Regions from separate parts of the Orenia sp. genome, predicted to be linked through region 2. Evidence: riboswitches for the same ligand, from Rfam matches in the RefSeq annotation. Region 2 holds a riboswitch; each other region holds the start of a gene.
The links. A riboswitch is a leader RNA that binds a small molecule or an ion and turns the genes downstream of it on or off. The one in region 2 is predicted to bind S-adenosylmethionine.
Positions count from the first base shown of each region.

Region 1: it holds a riboswitch for S-adenosylmethionine, as region 2 does, so the genes downstream of both, ACTCDL_RS04500 (methionine ABC transporter ATP-binding protein) here and ACTCDL_RS12440 (DUF6485 family protein) in region 2, are expected to answer to the same signal.
Region 3: it holds a riboswitch for S-adenosylmethionine, as region 2 does, so the genes downstream of both, metK (methionine adenosyltransferase) here and ACTCDL_RS12440 (DUF6485 family protein) in region 2, are expected to answer to the same signal.

Region 1 covers NZ_JBSQYM010000027.1:11,481-16,651, reverse strand. The annotation lists gene ACTCDL_RS04505 (methionine ABC transporter permease) at 1-596, opposite strand, end outside; gene ACTCDL_RS04500 (methionine ABC transporter ATP-binding protein) at 568-1,623, opposite strand; SAM riboswitch class I at 1,703-1,869, opposite strand; SAM riboswitch class I at 2,168-2,256, opposite strand; gene ACTCDL_RS04495 (TIGR03905 family TSCPD domain-containing protein) at 2,325-2,564, opposite strand; gene ACTCDL_RS04490 (amino acid permease) at 2,652-4,886, opposite strand; gene ACTCDL_RS04485 (M20 metallopeptidase family protein) at 5,089-5,171, opposite strand, start outside.
Region 2 covers NZ_JBSQYM010000139.1:2,698-7,868, forward strand. The annotation lists gene ACTCDL_RS12425 (hypothetical protein) at 73-336, opposite strand; gene ACTCDL_RS12430 (L,D-transpeptidase family protein) at 489-1,430, shown strand; gene ACTCDL_RS12435 (ABC transporter substrate-binding protein) at 1,452-2,840, shown strand; SAM riboswitch class I at 2,901-3,014, shown strand; gene ACTCDL_RS12440 (DUF6485 family protein) at 3,078-3,287, shown strand; gene ACTCDL_RS12445 (O-acetylhomoserine aminocarboxypropyltransferase/cysteine synthase family protein) at 3,314-4,513, shown strand; gene ACTCDL_RS12450 (protein kinase domain-containing protein) at 4,608-5,171, opposite strand, start outside.
Region 3 covers NZ_JBSQYM010000126.1:392-5,562, reverse strand. The annotation lists gene ACTCDL_RS11835 (NAD(P)/FAD-dependent oxidoreductase) at 1-460, shown strand, start outside; gene ACTCDL_RS11830 (YuzB family protein) at 522-737, shown strand; gene ACTCDL_RS11825 (polysaccharide deacetylase family protein) at 817-1,824, opposite strand; gene sfsA (DNA/RNA nuclease SfsA) at 2,072-2,770, shown strand; SAM riboswitch class I at 2,873-2,974, shown strand; gene metK (methionine adenosyltransferase) at 3,101-4,282, shown strand; gene ACTCDL_RS11810 (DUF5610 domain-containing protein) at 4,421-5,005, opposite strand.

The DNA.
Region 1 (5,171 bases), on a different contig from region 2:
ACTGTTTTAATCATTACATCAGTCTGGAAGCGATGATACCCATAACGGATTGCTATATCTCCTAAGCCACCAGCTCCAATCGCCCCAGCTATCGCTGAATAGCCAATTAAACTAATAGCAGTAATTGTTAACCCTAAGACCAAAGATGGTAAAGCCTCTGGTAATAGTACCTTACTGATAATCTCCCAAGGATTTGCACCCATAGCTTGAGCTGCCTCTATGACACCACTATCAACTTCTTTTAAAGCACCTTCTACAATCCTTCCAATAAAGGGTATAGCTCCAATTGTCAAGGATACAACAGCTGCTGAAGTTCCAATTGAAGTCCCTACTATTATTCTAGTAAAGGGAATTAAAGCTACCATCAAGATAATAAAAGGAATTGATCTAGTGATATTTATAAAGGTGCTCAATATCAAATTTATAGCTTTATTCTCTAAAATATTACCTTCTTCACTAACGACTACTCCTACTCCCAAAGGAATTCCAAATAAAGCTCCTAAGAGCATCGAGATTGAAACCATATAAGATGTCTGTAAGATTCCTTGCCATAAGAGCCCACTATCCTTAATTAGAAGAGACAACACTTCCTTCATTCTCAATCACCTCCACTTTAACCTCTAATTCTTCAATTAGATAATTAATTCCATCTTCTATTAATGCTGGAGTCTCACAGGTTAATTCAATAATTAATGTTCCAAAAGGTGTTCCTTGAATCTTATCTATGTTACCATAAAGTATATTGGCATCAATTGCAAAGTTATGCACCAATTCCGAAATCATTGGCTTTCCTGCTGATTCACCGATAAAAGATACCTTAACCAATCTACCCTTGTCTGGATTAGCCACAGTTACTCTAGATAACAACTCCTCTGGAACATTTGCATTGATTACCCTCTCGATAAATCTCTTAGTAACCTCTGCTTGCGGATTAGTAAAGATATCAATTACATCACCATGCTCAGCAATACTTCCTTTATCTAGAACTGCAACCTTGGTACATATCTCTTTAATCACTTCCATCTCATGGGTTATGATTACGATAGTAATCCCCAACTTATCATTAATCTCTTTTAAAAGTTCCAAGATAGAGTGAGTAGTCTCAGGATCTAAAGCTGAAGTAGCTTCATCACAGAGCAATACCTTAGGATCATTTGCCAAAGCTCTAGCAATACCTACTCTCTGCTGTTGCCCTCCACTAAGTTGACTAGGATAGTTATTAGCTTTATCAGATAGACCGACCAACTCTAACAATTCTGCTACTTTAATAGCAATCTCCCTCTTAGTCTTACCTGCAATCTCTAAAGGAAAGGCCACATTATCAGCTACAGTCCTTGATTTAAGTAGATTAAACCTTTGAAAGATCATTCCCATCTCTTTTCTGGCTTCACGCAATTTATGGTTACTTAATTTAGTAATATCTTGACCATCTATAATAACCTCTCCTGATGTTGGCTCTTCTAGTAGGTTAAGACAACGAATTAGAGTGCTCTTTCCTGCACCACTTGGTCCAATTACTCCAAAGATTTCTCCCTCATCTATCTCTAGATTAATATTATCAAAAGCCACTACTTGCTTATCCTTACTCTGATAAACCTTTGTTAAATTATTGATCGTAATCATAATACTTCCTTCTCTCCTTATTAAAAGAATTCCCCTCTTCTGCCTAATAGAGAAGAGGGGATAATATTTTTAATCCCTTCTCTTATCTATCAGGAATTAGCACCGCCATAGAAATTGAGTTTTATTATAAGTATAAGTCTAAGTAAGAACCATATCTTAACTCAAACTTAATCTTAAACTCAGACTCAGCGTACTACCGGTTGCTGGGCTTCATTGGGCCAGTCCCTCCACCTCTCTTGATAAGAATCTGTATAACAGTGACAAGTACTAAGTGACGAGCAATTAGCAAAAACTTGTTACTTATACTTTTTTATAGGTCTTCCTCAACCTTTGTGAAAATATATTATTACACTCTTAGCCACAGGTTTTAACCTGTGGTGCTACCATAGATTTTGTATAGACTACGGGTTAAAACCCGTAGCTAGATAATAATTTAAAATTATTATTACTTGTAATCACAAAGTCCGTTGTTGAACCTTTTTTATTAATTCCTATATTTAACCAAAAAACTTCTTCTCTATAAGAGAAGAAGTTTTACCGTCTTCTCTTATCTATCAGGAATTAGCACCTTTCCCCTTGCAGGGGGGTTGCTGGGTTTCATAGGGCCGGTCCCTCCACCTCTCTCGATAAGAGTTACTTATTTAAGTTATTAGTATCATATCAATTTATTTATCATTTGTCAACAGCTTTTGAAAAATTGCTTATAGCAAATCTTTCAAAGCCTTACTTAGCTGGTCAGGGCAAGAGGTTCCATTGCGACATTCAATTCCTGCTAATTTATCAGCTACATACTCAACAGTCTGCCCCTCTGCTAAAGCCGAAATAGCTGACTGATTACCATTACAACCCCCAATAAACTTTACCTTCTCAATAACCTTTGCATCATTAATCTTAAATCTAATCTCTCTGGCACATACTCCACTTGTTTTAAAGACTTGCATTCTAACGACCTCCTAAATTATTAACTGATTAAATTATACCAGAGAGTTAAATAATAAATCAACTAATATCAGATTTATTAGAAGTTATCAAGCTAGTGCACTCTCATCACCTGAATCTAAGGTAAATAAGCAAGAAGACCTAAATTTATCCTTATATTCCCTCAACTCTTCAAAATCAATCTCTTCTGGTAAGGGTATCACCTGCAAATCTGCTTTTGGCAGTTCATCATAAGCTTCAGGCTTTTTGGCAAATACATTGACATTAGGAATTCTGCCCATTTCTGCTACCAGACGTAAGTATTCTTTGGCATCTTCATCATACTCTTGATTCTCAAGCTCTGCAATCATTCTTAGGTTTGCTTCCCAATTGAGTTTAAGCTTATAGGCTATTAATACAGCTAAATCCTGGTTATCTAACTCCATATCTAGGTCCCACTTAGGTCCTTGATTTTCAAACCAGAGATTCACATCCTCCTCTTTACCCATTCCTTTAACTGGATGCTCATCAAATAATAGCACTCCAATCTCATTTTGACGGCATATCTTAATCAGCTCTTTCATATCATCTTCACGTTTTGGATCTTCTGGCATCTGTAATAAGATGATATTTGGTTTAAAGAAGGTACTTCCAAAGGTCTGAATCCCAGCCTTTAAATTCTCACTAAACTCTGAGACTGTAATCACTGTCCATGAAGCAAATATCCCTTTCTTTCTAATTCCTTCAGTAAAATCTGATAGTTCATCAATTAACCTGTCCTTATCTTCCTTATCAGCAAGCCCTATTATCTTCAAAAAACCCTTTGGATAACAGATATTTTTAACAAATTTATAAGACTTGTCCAACCAAGCTGTATTCTCAATTGGTAAGAGTAGATTTGCTTTCCAGGTTCTCTCTTGATGTACAGCTAAATCATGCACCTTTTTAGCTGCCCATTCAGCTAATGCCTCAAATAAACCACTTCTAACATCACCAAAAGGAGCATTTAGGTGGCGTCTTAATAAAAGACCATGAATTACTAAAACAATTACTACTGCTATTATACTAAAGCTAGGATTGATGATAAACATCGCAAAGATACATCCCAAAGCACCTAGTAGCGAAACAAAATTTGGTATCCTAAACATTGGTCTAAAGCTAACTAACTGTAAGCTCTGTTCAATTAAAACCACTACATTAATCATAGTATAGGTGATTAAAAAGAACATTGTAATTAATGGCGCAAGTACATTTAAGTCTCTTAGCATAATTGCAGCTAAAACTATTGCCCCTGTCAGAAATAACGCATTTCTTGGTTCACCATTAACAGATTTTCTAGCAAACCACTTACCTTTAGGCAAGATATTACGATTACCAAGGGCCTGCAGTATCCTAGGTGCTCCTACAATAGAAGAAAGTGCTGATGAAAAAGTAGCTCCTAATAGACCTATTAAAACCGCTGGTCCCCAAATAGATTTATCAATCATCACTGTATAGTTCTCAATAAGCTCTGAAACTGATGCAGAACGGGCTAGCCAATAAGCCAAAGCAAGATAAATCACTACACTAACACCAATAGCACTCATTGTCCCTAAAGGAATATTTTTGCGAGGGTCTTTAAGTTCACCTGACATATTAGCACCTGCCATAATCCCAGTTGAGGCAGGAAAGAAGACTGCAAATACTGCCCAAAATCCTATTCCTGAAAAGTTATTCTCTGGTGAACCAGGAAATTTACCTATCCATTGAATATCAAAGTGCATAGAACCAGTAACTGCTGCTATCCCTACACTTAATAATGAAATCCCTATAATGACTAAAATAAAATGCTGTATTTTAAATGCAAAGTTAGCACTAATAAAGGCAATAGTAAATAGAACAAAAAAGGTAATCAAGTCTATCAATATCGCTGGATGATTGGGAAAAAGCCATTGCCACCCACTACGAAAACCAAAGATATACATTGCTACAGCTAATGTCTGAGATAAGTATAAAGGTACTCCAATACTTCCACCAACCTCAAGACCTAAAGACTGGGAGATAACCGAAAAAGCCCCTCCAGCACCAATTCTAATATTAGTTGTTATTGAAGATAAAGATAGGGCAGTACAAGTAGTAATTCCAAAGGATAAAAGAATAATCCCCCAAGAGCCTAATAATCCTGCATTACCTACTACCCAGCCTAACCTTAAGAACATTATTACCCCTAAAATAGTCAATAATGTTGGTGTAAATACACCAGAGAAGGTACCAAATAGCTGAGATTTATCCTCCTTCTTTCCCTTAGCTTGTTCTCCTAAGCTCTTCTTTTCATTATTTTCTAAAGCAACTTTAGAATTATCCATTAACAATCCTCCTTTATCCTATTTAATATACTTATGTAAGTTTATATTGGTAAAAAAATAAAGCTAGCTATTTAAAATAGTTAGCTTATTAAGGTCAATTTATCGATATCAGTAATTATTACTACTATATTTATATAGTATATTATTCTAAGTTTGATGTCAAATTATAGGAGATTGGCTCATTATTGAATCAATAGTTTTATTATTCATTTAAATATTCCATAGCAGATTGAACTAAAATAGCTATTCCAATAGGCAATGCCTCTTCATCTAGATTGAACTTAG
Region 2 (5,171 bases):
GAATAATCAGTACTACCCAACCTCTAACTATCTAAAATATTTTAAGAGTAAGGAAGAATAGACATAAAATGGCTATTCTTCCTTTTTTAACTCATTGATTTCTAAACTAAGTTCTTTAATCTTTTTTTCTAATCTTTCATATTGCGAATTTCCGTTTTCATCAGTACCTAGACATTGTTCTTGGGCTGCAATTGTTAATATCGTCTGTCCAAGGGCTTCGAAAAAATTACCCAAAGAGTTTTGGGAATTGGCATCTAAATCATTAGCTAATATAACTCCAATTAATGTAGCTAGTACTGCCAAACTCTCTGGTGAGATTGAATCTAAACAGCACATATTAATAAGCCCCCTTTATAAGTTTATAATAGTATATGAGAACTTTTGCTTATCTGTTTAAAAAATTGATATTGTAAAGGAGCTAATTTGTATATTATAGGTGATTTTCACATAATTATTGATAAGATAATATATGAAAAGAGGTAATAAGATTGAAGTTAACAACAATGAGGATATTGCTCTTATCTTTACTAATTTCAACTTTAATTCTTCCTAATAGTTCAGCTAGAGAAGTCAATAACCATTGCAGTTGTCAATCTGTAAGACAACTTTCTTTACAAAATCCACTACTTAAGGGAGATGATATTTGGGAACTACAATCCCAATTAAAGGAGCTAGGCTTTTATCAAGGTGATTTAAATTCAACCTATGATTGGAAAACTTATTTAGCTGTTAGAAATTTTCAATACAACAGGGGATTAGAGGAGACTGGTATAGTAACTGATCAGACGTGGTTTAAATTAGGTGATGAATTGACTAAAGACTTACCATTAAAAGCAAGCAACAATAAGTTAGCTTTACCTAAAGGTGAAGTTTCTATTTTAGTAAATGGTTATAAACGCCAGATGACAGTCTATGCCAATGGAGAAGCATTTCATAGCTTTCCTGTAGCCATAGGCAAACCTTCTACTAAATCTCCTGTTGGTGAGTGGGCTGTGATTGCTAAAGATAAAGATTGGGGTGGTGGTTTTGGAGTTAGGTGGATGAGATTAAATGTCCCTTGGGGAATTTATGGGATACACGGTACTAACAAACCTGGTTCTATTGGAAGAGCTGCTAGCCATGGTTGTATTAGAATGTTCAATCGTGATGTTAAAGTACTTTTTGAGTGGGTGAAGGTAGGGACTAGAGTTAAGATTATTGGTACTAGAGATAGTGTGGAGATGAAATATAATATTGATCCTGGTAGAGTAGGTGAAGATGTCTTGATCTTGCAAGAAGAATTGAGAAAGCAGGGTTTTAATCCAGGTTATACCGACGGTAGGTTTGGAAAAGATAGCAAGGATGCCATGGAGGAGTTTAAACTTTTTTATGGTTTAAAGGATGACTTAGTTGCTGATGATAATACTTTTTATATTTTAAATATCAAGTAGAAGAGAGGAGGAAAAGAAGCATTGACTGAAAGTTCAAAGAAAACTTTAAATTGGAAGCTAATTATAGCTATCATGTTGGCTATTGCTATAGCAAGTGGGGGGATTACTTTCTATCTTAAGTATCAAAGTAGGTCTAAACCCTTTACTATTGATCCTGAAGTAATGATAAATCCCGATAAAGAATATCATGTTAGCTATTGGGATTATGATCTTTTGATAGGTCACGATGAAGATTATAAGCAGTTTCTCCAAGAGTCAATTGAACAGTTCAATAAGAAGTTTCATAATATCAAGGTTACCTATCAGCTATTACCTTTCTCTACGGGAGAAGAGAAGCTTAGGGAATCACTAAGTTTGGGTACTCCACCAGATATTTACGATGATATCTTCTCTAGTAAGCTAATTAGCAAAGAGTTACAGATACCTGTTAACCTTTTATTTGAAGAAGGTGATAGAGATAAGTATAGAGGGATATCGGCTTTAGTATATAATAATAAGATTTGGGGGTTACCTAACTGGCTAATTCCTCAAACTTGGGTAGCTAATCAGAAGATGTTAAATGCAAGTGGAGTGGATTTAATTAAAATCAAATCCCAGGGATGGAGCTGGGATGAATTTCTTCAGAGTGCTATTAAGGTTAAAGACTCACATGATGATGCTTATATTGTCTTTAATCCTTACAACTCAGAGATCTTTTATCAGTTACTGACTACTATGGAAGATGATAATTTACTCTCTGCCGATGGTAGTTCTTTAAATAGGCAGACTTTAATGACGATCTTTATTTTTCTAGATAAATTACGTAAAGAAAGGATATTTCCAAGGAAGATCAATAAGATGAATAAACGATTAATAGCAGGCTTGTGGGAAGGGGATGCTGGAATAATAGCACCTATCAATATCTTCTTATTAAATAATTTGCTTAAGCGAGATCACAAGGAGAGATATGTTGATATAAGCTTGTTACCTATTCCAAGTAATTCGAGCAATCATAAAGTACCGATAAAAGTTACCTCTCTACTTCTTTTTAGACAACAAGAGTATCAAGGAGATGATCATAGTAAAGCAGTCTACCAATTTGCTAAATTCATCAACCAAGAAAAGAATTTATATTTAGCTCAAAAATTGAAGGCTATACCTGCTTATCTACCTTTGCAAAGAAGTTGGCAAGATAGTGTCAAGTTAAGCAGTAATCTTAAAAAAGAGATGCTAAGTTATGTTGACAGAGGTGTCTATAGAAGTATAACTTCTAATTATGACTTAAAAGAAGGGCTGAATAAGATCATCGATAAACATTATCAAGAGTTTTGGTTGAAGACTATCAGTCCAGAGCAGGTGGTTGATGATATTATTAATGAAAATATAAATTATTTAAATCAAGGTAAACAACAAAAAGTTGAAGAAAATTAATAAGTAAACCTTGACAGGTTTACTTGCTTATGTTATTATTATAAAAAATAGAAAATATTAATCTTATCAAGAGTGGTGGAGGGACTGGCCCGATGAAGCCCGGCAACCAGTAGTAATTAGTTACTATGGCGGTGCCAATTCCAGCGATACCTTAAAGGTATTGAGAGATAAGAAGTGGTCTATAGAAATTTTAAACCTCTTCTTGGCGAAGAGGTTTTTTATTTAGGAGGAATAAAGTTGAGCACTAAACATTTTTGTAGTTGTGATAATTTAAAATGTAAGAATCACCCTAATAATCATTCTCTAGGTTGTGATCCTTGTATTAAGAAGAATCTTGCAGGTAATGAAATCCCTGATTGTTTCTTTAAACTGGTTAATGAAGATTTAAGTGAACTTAAGAGTTACAATTTAGGTGATTTTGCTAAATTCTATTTAGAAAATAGTTAATTATAATTTAAGGAGGAGTTAATAAAATGAGTAGTAGAGAAGGAAAATATGGATTTGAAACAGTTGCATTACATGGAGGTTATAGTCCAAAACAGGATAGTCAAAACTCAAGAGCAGTACCTATTTATCAGACGACTTCTTATGTCTTTGATGATGCAGACCATGCAGCTAGGTTATTTGCTTTAGAGGAAGCAGGTAATATCTATTCAAGAATTATGAACCCTACCCATGATGTATTTGAAAAGAGATTAGCAGAGCTAGAGGGTGGAGAAGCTGGACTAGTTACTTCGTCAGGTATGTCTGCGATTCATTTAACGGCGATTACTTTAGCTGAAGGTGGAGGGGAGATAGTATCATCTAAGTATGTATATGGAGGTACTTATAACTTATTTGATGTAACTTTACCTAAGTATGGAATTGATACTAACTTTGTTGATCCCCATGACCTTAATGCTTGGGAAGAAGCTATCACTGAAAATACTAAGTTCTTATATTTGGAGAGCCCAGGAAATCCTACTTTGGATATAGTAGATATCGAAAAAGTGGCAGAAATTGCCCATAAACATGATTTAAAATTAGTAGTTGATAATACCTTCTGTACACCATACTTATCTCGACCAATCGAATTTGGAGCTGATATTGTAGTCCATTCAGCTACTAAATATATCGGTGGTCATGGTAGCTCAATTGGTGGAATTATTGTAGGCCCTGCCGATTTTCTATTAAAAGCAAGAGTAGAAGGTTATCGTGATATTGGACCCGCAGCAAGCCCTTTCAATACATGGTTATTCATTCAAGGTTTAGAGACTTTAGCACTTAGAATGGAGCGACACTCTGAAAATGCATTGCAGGTAGCTCAATGGTTAGAAGCTCATCCTCAGGTAGAATGGGTTAGGTATCCAGGTTTAGAGAGCCACCCACATCATGAGCTTGCTAAGAAGCAACAAAAAGCCTTTGGTGGAATGTTATGCTTTGGAATTAAAGGTGGAGTGAAAGCTGGTAAGGAATTGATTAATAATGTGGAGTTATGTTCATTATTAGCCAATGTTGGAGATGCTAGAACTTTAATTATTCATCCAGCTTCTACTACTCATGAACAGTTATCAACAGAAGACCAGCTAGCAGCAGGTATTACAGATAATTTAATTAGAGTATCTGTAGGAATTGAAAGAGTAGAGGATATTATTGCTGATTTAAAGCAGGCTTTGGAGAAGGTAAATGGTTAAAAAATAAAAACTTAAATACAATAAAAAGACTCTAGTAACAACTTTGTTACTAGAGTCTTTTTATGCTCTTATATATTAATCATCCTCATGATTTTTAAACTAAAGGGTTCAAAGCTTTAATAAACTCTTTTGCAGATTGATACCTCTGCTCAATATTAGGGTGATAGGCTTTGAATAAAACCTCTTTTAAATCATCCTCCAGTGATTCTAGGTCATCTATTCTTGGCTTTGAAACGACTCCATTGATTAAATAAATACACATACTTGCTGCTACAGATAGGTCATTTATTTTATATCTCTGGTTTTTTTCTGAGTTTAGAGGTTTTGCTAGCCCAAAATCGATCAATTTTATCCTATTTGGGTTATCATTCATAATCAGTATATTTTTAGGTAAGAGATCATGATGAGCAAATCCTATTTGATGAAGACGTTGTAAACCTTCTAAGATATTTAATGTGATAAGAATAGCATCTTCTTTACTCCTCTTTTTCCCTGTGGAATGATAGTTCCAATGTCCAATTCTTACTCCTGGGAAGTATTCCATTACAATATAAGCTTTACTCTCTTTTATAAAGAATTCATAAAATTTAGGTAAAAATGGATGATTTCCATAACTCTCCATTATGAAGGCTTCATGCTTAGTCATATTAATATGAGA
Region 3 (5,171 bases), on a different contig from region 2:
GATAGAGACTGACTTTGGTGTTGTTGTAAATAATAGAATGCAGACAAATTATCCTGATATTTATGCTGTTGGTGATGTATCAGAGCTAGATAATAAAGGGTTTGGGTTATGGCCAATTGCCATTGAGCAGGGCAAGATAGCAGGGTATAATATTGTAGGTGAAGATGCTAGCTATCAGCATATCATTCCAACAGTTATGCTCAATGCCTTTGGACTATCTTTATTCTCTATAGGAGATAATGATAAGCGAGATGGGATAGATACAATTTGTGAAGAGCAAGAGAATAAGTATATCAAGGTTATGATTAAGGATAGAGCTGTCATAGGTGCTATTGTAATAGGAGATATGAGTAAGTCGGCTACTTTGCGAAAGGCTATTAGTCAAGGAATAGAATTAGCTGATTTAGACTTTACTGATGTATCAGTTTCAGAGTTAATAGAGATAATAAAGAGTAAGTAGTGAACCTTGACTCTTAATATTTACTTAGGAATCATCACTTATTAATTTTGGAGGTGAAATGATGGCAGTAGTAAGCTTTTGTGAAAATAACTTTGTCCATGGGGTTGAAGAATTAATTGATAGATTAGAAGAGCTTGATGATGTTAGTGTAGAAGTTGAAGCTTGCTTGGGATTTTGTGGTGACTGTGCTATGGGACCTTTTGCTTTAGTTGATGGAGAGCTTGTGCAAGCAGAGACAGCAGATGAATTGTATCCAAGGATTAAAGAAGAAATTTAATCCTCTACCTCGTCTTATAGACGGGGTTTTTAAATCTATTATTTATGTATTGCCAAGCCTTTAAAGGCTTGACTTATCATTATCTCCTATAAGCAGATAGTGATAATAAATCATCAACTGTAACCATTTCAATACCTTTATCTTGTAATGTTTCAATAATAGTTGGAAGTGCATTAATAGTTGGCATTAGACTCTGCCCCTTTCCTCCAGCAGAGTGGAAAAGAAGAATTGCACCTTCATGAATATCTGGTAATGTTCTGGCTAGTACCTCTTCTTTGCTTTTAGCTTTCCAATCTAAAGAATCTATAGACCAATGAATTACCTTATAGCCCATATTATTAAGTTGTTCTAAAGTAGAACTATTTGCAGCACCATAAGGTGGTCTCATTAGTTCAGGTCTCTTATTGATAATTTTTCTAATAGAGTTATCTGTATCACTCATATCCTTCTCTAATTCATTTTTAGTTAGAGTATTTAGATTATTATGCTCCCAAGAATGACTAGCAATAGTATGACCTTCTTCATATATTCTCTTAACTACAGCAGGGTTCTTTTCTACCCTCTGTCCAACTAAGAAGAAAGTAGCTTTTACATTATACTTCTTCAATACATCAAGTACTTGAGGAGTATATACTGGATCTGGTCCATCATCAAAGGTTAAAGCTACCTTCATAGTATGAGGCCCTTTACGGTATATTTTTTTAATATTTTCTTTTTGTTTGGGTTTTGCTATCACAATATCATTATTATTTGTCCAATTGGTATTGCTATATTTTGTATTAAAAGAACTATTAGAGCTTTTTCTCCCATCACTAGCTACCTTATTAAAATCATAAGAATTAGAACTTGTTTTTTTATTAGTAGAAGGTAGACTTAATGCTTGTCCAGAATAAATAATATTAGGATTACTAATATTATTAACTCTAATTAAATTAGAGATTGAAGTATTGAATTTTTGTGCAATTGTAAATAAAGAGTCACCTGACTGGATTCTATAGATTTCACTAGCATAACTACTTGCAGCTAATGCAAAGATTAGTATTGTTGATAATACAAGGGCAACTATATATTGTTTGTTTTTTATCACTTTCATATACCTCCTTTTTTAATTGGCTGTGATTAGAATAACACATGTCATCTCTAATCTCAATCTGTAAATAATGGGAAGATAAATACATTTTATAGAATTTAATAACAAATAACGGAAGAATTATGGTGATTAAAAAGAAAATTAAGATTTAGTAGAGAATTTTATAATCAACTTTGAGGTTAAGTAGGTTTAAAACTTAAGCTTATACTCAGACTTAAACTTAATAATGGAAGGAGCTAGGTATATGGCAAAGGTAGTAATGGATAGAGAACTTAAAGAAGGAAGATTAATTGTAAGAGAGAATAGGTTTGTAGCTAAAGTTGATTTAAAGGGAGAGGAAGTTAGGGCTTATGTCCCAAATCCAGGGCGGATGGAGGAGTTAATGATCCCAGGGACTAAAGTCTTTGTAGCTCATTACCCTAAAGCCAATCGGAAGACTGAGTATAGTTTATTATTAGTAGAGTATAATGATAAGTTAATATCTATAGATAGCCATTTGACTAATAGGTTGGTAGAGAATGCCCTCTTAGAAGGTGATTTGCTTCAATTTAGGGGTTATGAAGAGATTAAGCCAGAGTATACTTATGGTAATAGTCGCCTAGACTTTTATTTAAGAGGAAAGGGTGAGAAATGTCTAATTGAGGTTAAGTCTGCAACTTTGGTAGAAGAAGGAGTAGCTAAATTTCCAGATGCTCCAACTAAAAGGGGGAGACGCCATTTAGATGAATTAATTAAAGCACATCAGGAAGGTTACAGGGTAGCAGTAATCTTTATCATTCAAAGGGCTGATGCCTATAAGTTTACTCCCCATCAGAGAATAGATCTAAAGTTTGCTAAGAAATTGAAGGAAGCTGCTGAAAATGGGGTAGAAATTTATGCTTATAATTGTAATATAACTACTACAGAAGTCAGTATCAACCAAACAGTAGAGGTGGATGTATAAGGTCAACTGTGATCACGCAAAATATAAAGGGTGACTATTGACAAATATCTCTTAAAGTGTTAGACTAATGGAGATAATAAATTTATTAAAAAAAAGAATAATGATACATCAAGAGTAGTGGAGGGACAGGCCCTATGAAGCTCGGCAACCACCTGTAAAGGAAAGGTGCTAATTCCTACAAGGAGATACCTTGGGAGATGTTTAGGTTCTTATTAACTCATCTCTCCTTATAGGAGGGGTTTTTTTATTTTAAATCAAACAGTTAAGGGTGAGCAGAGTACACTATACACTGTAAACTATTTATTACATATTATTTAAGGAGGTAATTAAATGAGTAAGAGATATTTATTTACATCTGAATCAGTTACAGAGGGGCATCCAGATAAAGTAGCTGATCAGATTTCTGATTCTGTATTAGATTCAATTTTACAGGAGGATCCACAGGCAAGGGTTGCTTGTGAGACTACAATAACAACAGGTATGATCTTAATTTCTGGTGAGATTTCTACCAACTGCTATGTTGATATTCCTAAAATTGCTCGTAATGTAGTTAGAGAGATTGGTTATACTCGTGCTAAGTATGGTTTTGATGCTGAAACTTGTGCAGTATTGACTTCAATTGATGAGCAGTCTCCTGATATTGCTCAAGGTGTAGATGAGGCTTTAGAGGTTAAAGAAGGAAAAGAGAGTGAAGAGATTGGTGCTGGGGATCAAGGATTAATGTTTGGCTATGCTAGTAATGAGACTGAAGAGTTGATGCCATTACCAATTACTTTAGCCCATAAATTAGCTAGACGTCTAGCTAAGGTCAGAAAAGAGGAGGTTTTGGATTACTTAAGACCTGATGGTAAGACTCAGGTAACTATTGAGTATGAAGATGATAAGCCTGTAAGGATTGATACTATTGTTATTTCAACTCAACACCATCCAGAAGTAAGTTTGGAACAGATAAGGGAAGATATGATTGAATATGTAGTTAGGCCAGTGATTGATACTAATTTATTAGATGATCAGACTAGATACTTTATCAATCCAACAGGTCGTTTTGTAATTGGTGGACCACAAGGGGATGTAGGATTGACAGGGCGCAAGATTATAGTTGATACTTATGGTGGAATGGCTCGTCATGGTGGAGGAGCTTTTTCTGGAAAGGATGCTACTAAGGTAGACCGATCTGCTGCTTATGCTGCTCGTTATGTAGCCAAAAATATTGTAGCAGCAGGTTTAGCTGATAAATGTGAGGTACAATTATCTTATGCAATCGGTGTAGCTTATCCTGTATCTATTATGGTTGATACCTTTGGGACTGCCAAGATTGAAGAGAGTAAGATTGTAGAGCTAGTAAATAAGAATTTTGATTTAAGGCCAGGAAAGATTATTGAAACTTTGGATTTACGTAAGCCCCATTATCGTCAAGTGGCTGCTTATGGTCATTTTGGTCGCAATGATTTAGATTTACCTTGGGAGAGAACTAATAAGGTAGAGCAACTAAAAGCTGATGCTAGATTATAGAAAATAAAATAGAATGAATAAAATTAACCCTAGATGGATATCCATCTAGGGTTAATTTTATATCTTATAGGCTAAATAATGATTAAGTAGTCTAGTGGCTTAGAAAGATAGCATTAAGCCTGATATTTTCAAATTATTTTATTGTTTATGAAATTTCTGTTCTATTAATAGTTTACTGACAAATTTTTTGATTTCTTCTTCAATCTCAATAGATTTAAGGTCAGAAGGTTTCTTATCCTTTAATTCAATGTTATGTTTGGCAAACCAGTTGTCTAATTTTTCTATTATATGACTATAGGTATTATCAATTATCTCTTTTATGATTTCTTCTCCATGGAGGTTATCGATAGCTTCTTCATAACCTAGGGTAATTCCATGGTGAGATACATGATAAAAGTTATTTAATATAGCCATCTCATTAGCTGGGTTTTCTTCTTTATAGACTTCATACATTAATTTTAGGAAAGTAAAAACATTATCTGAGATATTATCTATTGAAAAGCTCCTATCGTTATTATCTTTAGGGTGATTATTTGGCTTAGAGTAAGTAATTTCATGATTATCAACTCTATGCTTGAAAGAGATATCTACAAAATCATTATTATGATGTTTATTATCTCTTGCTTTGTTTTTATTATTTTTATTTTTTTTTGAATTATTCTTACTTATTTTAGCAATTTTGCTGATTGCTTTAATAGGGTTAATCTTGTCATGTTTTTCCACAATAAATCCCTCCTTTTTATGGGAGTGTTATTATTATTATCGGATAATAATAATAATTGTTAATTTTAATTAATCTTGAAGAGCTTTGATTAAATAAAGTATGCTTTAATATTAATCGATAAGCTAAGATATTTCTATTATTTTTAAATTCTACTAACTAATGTTT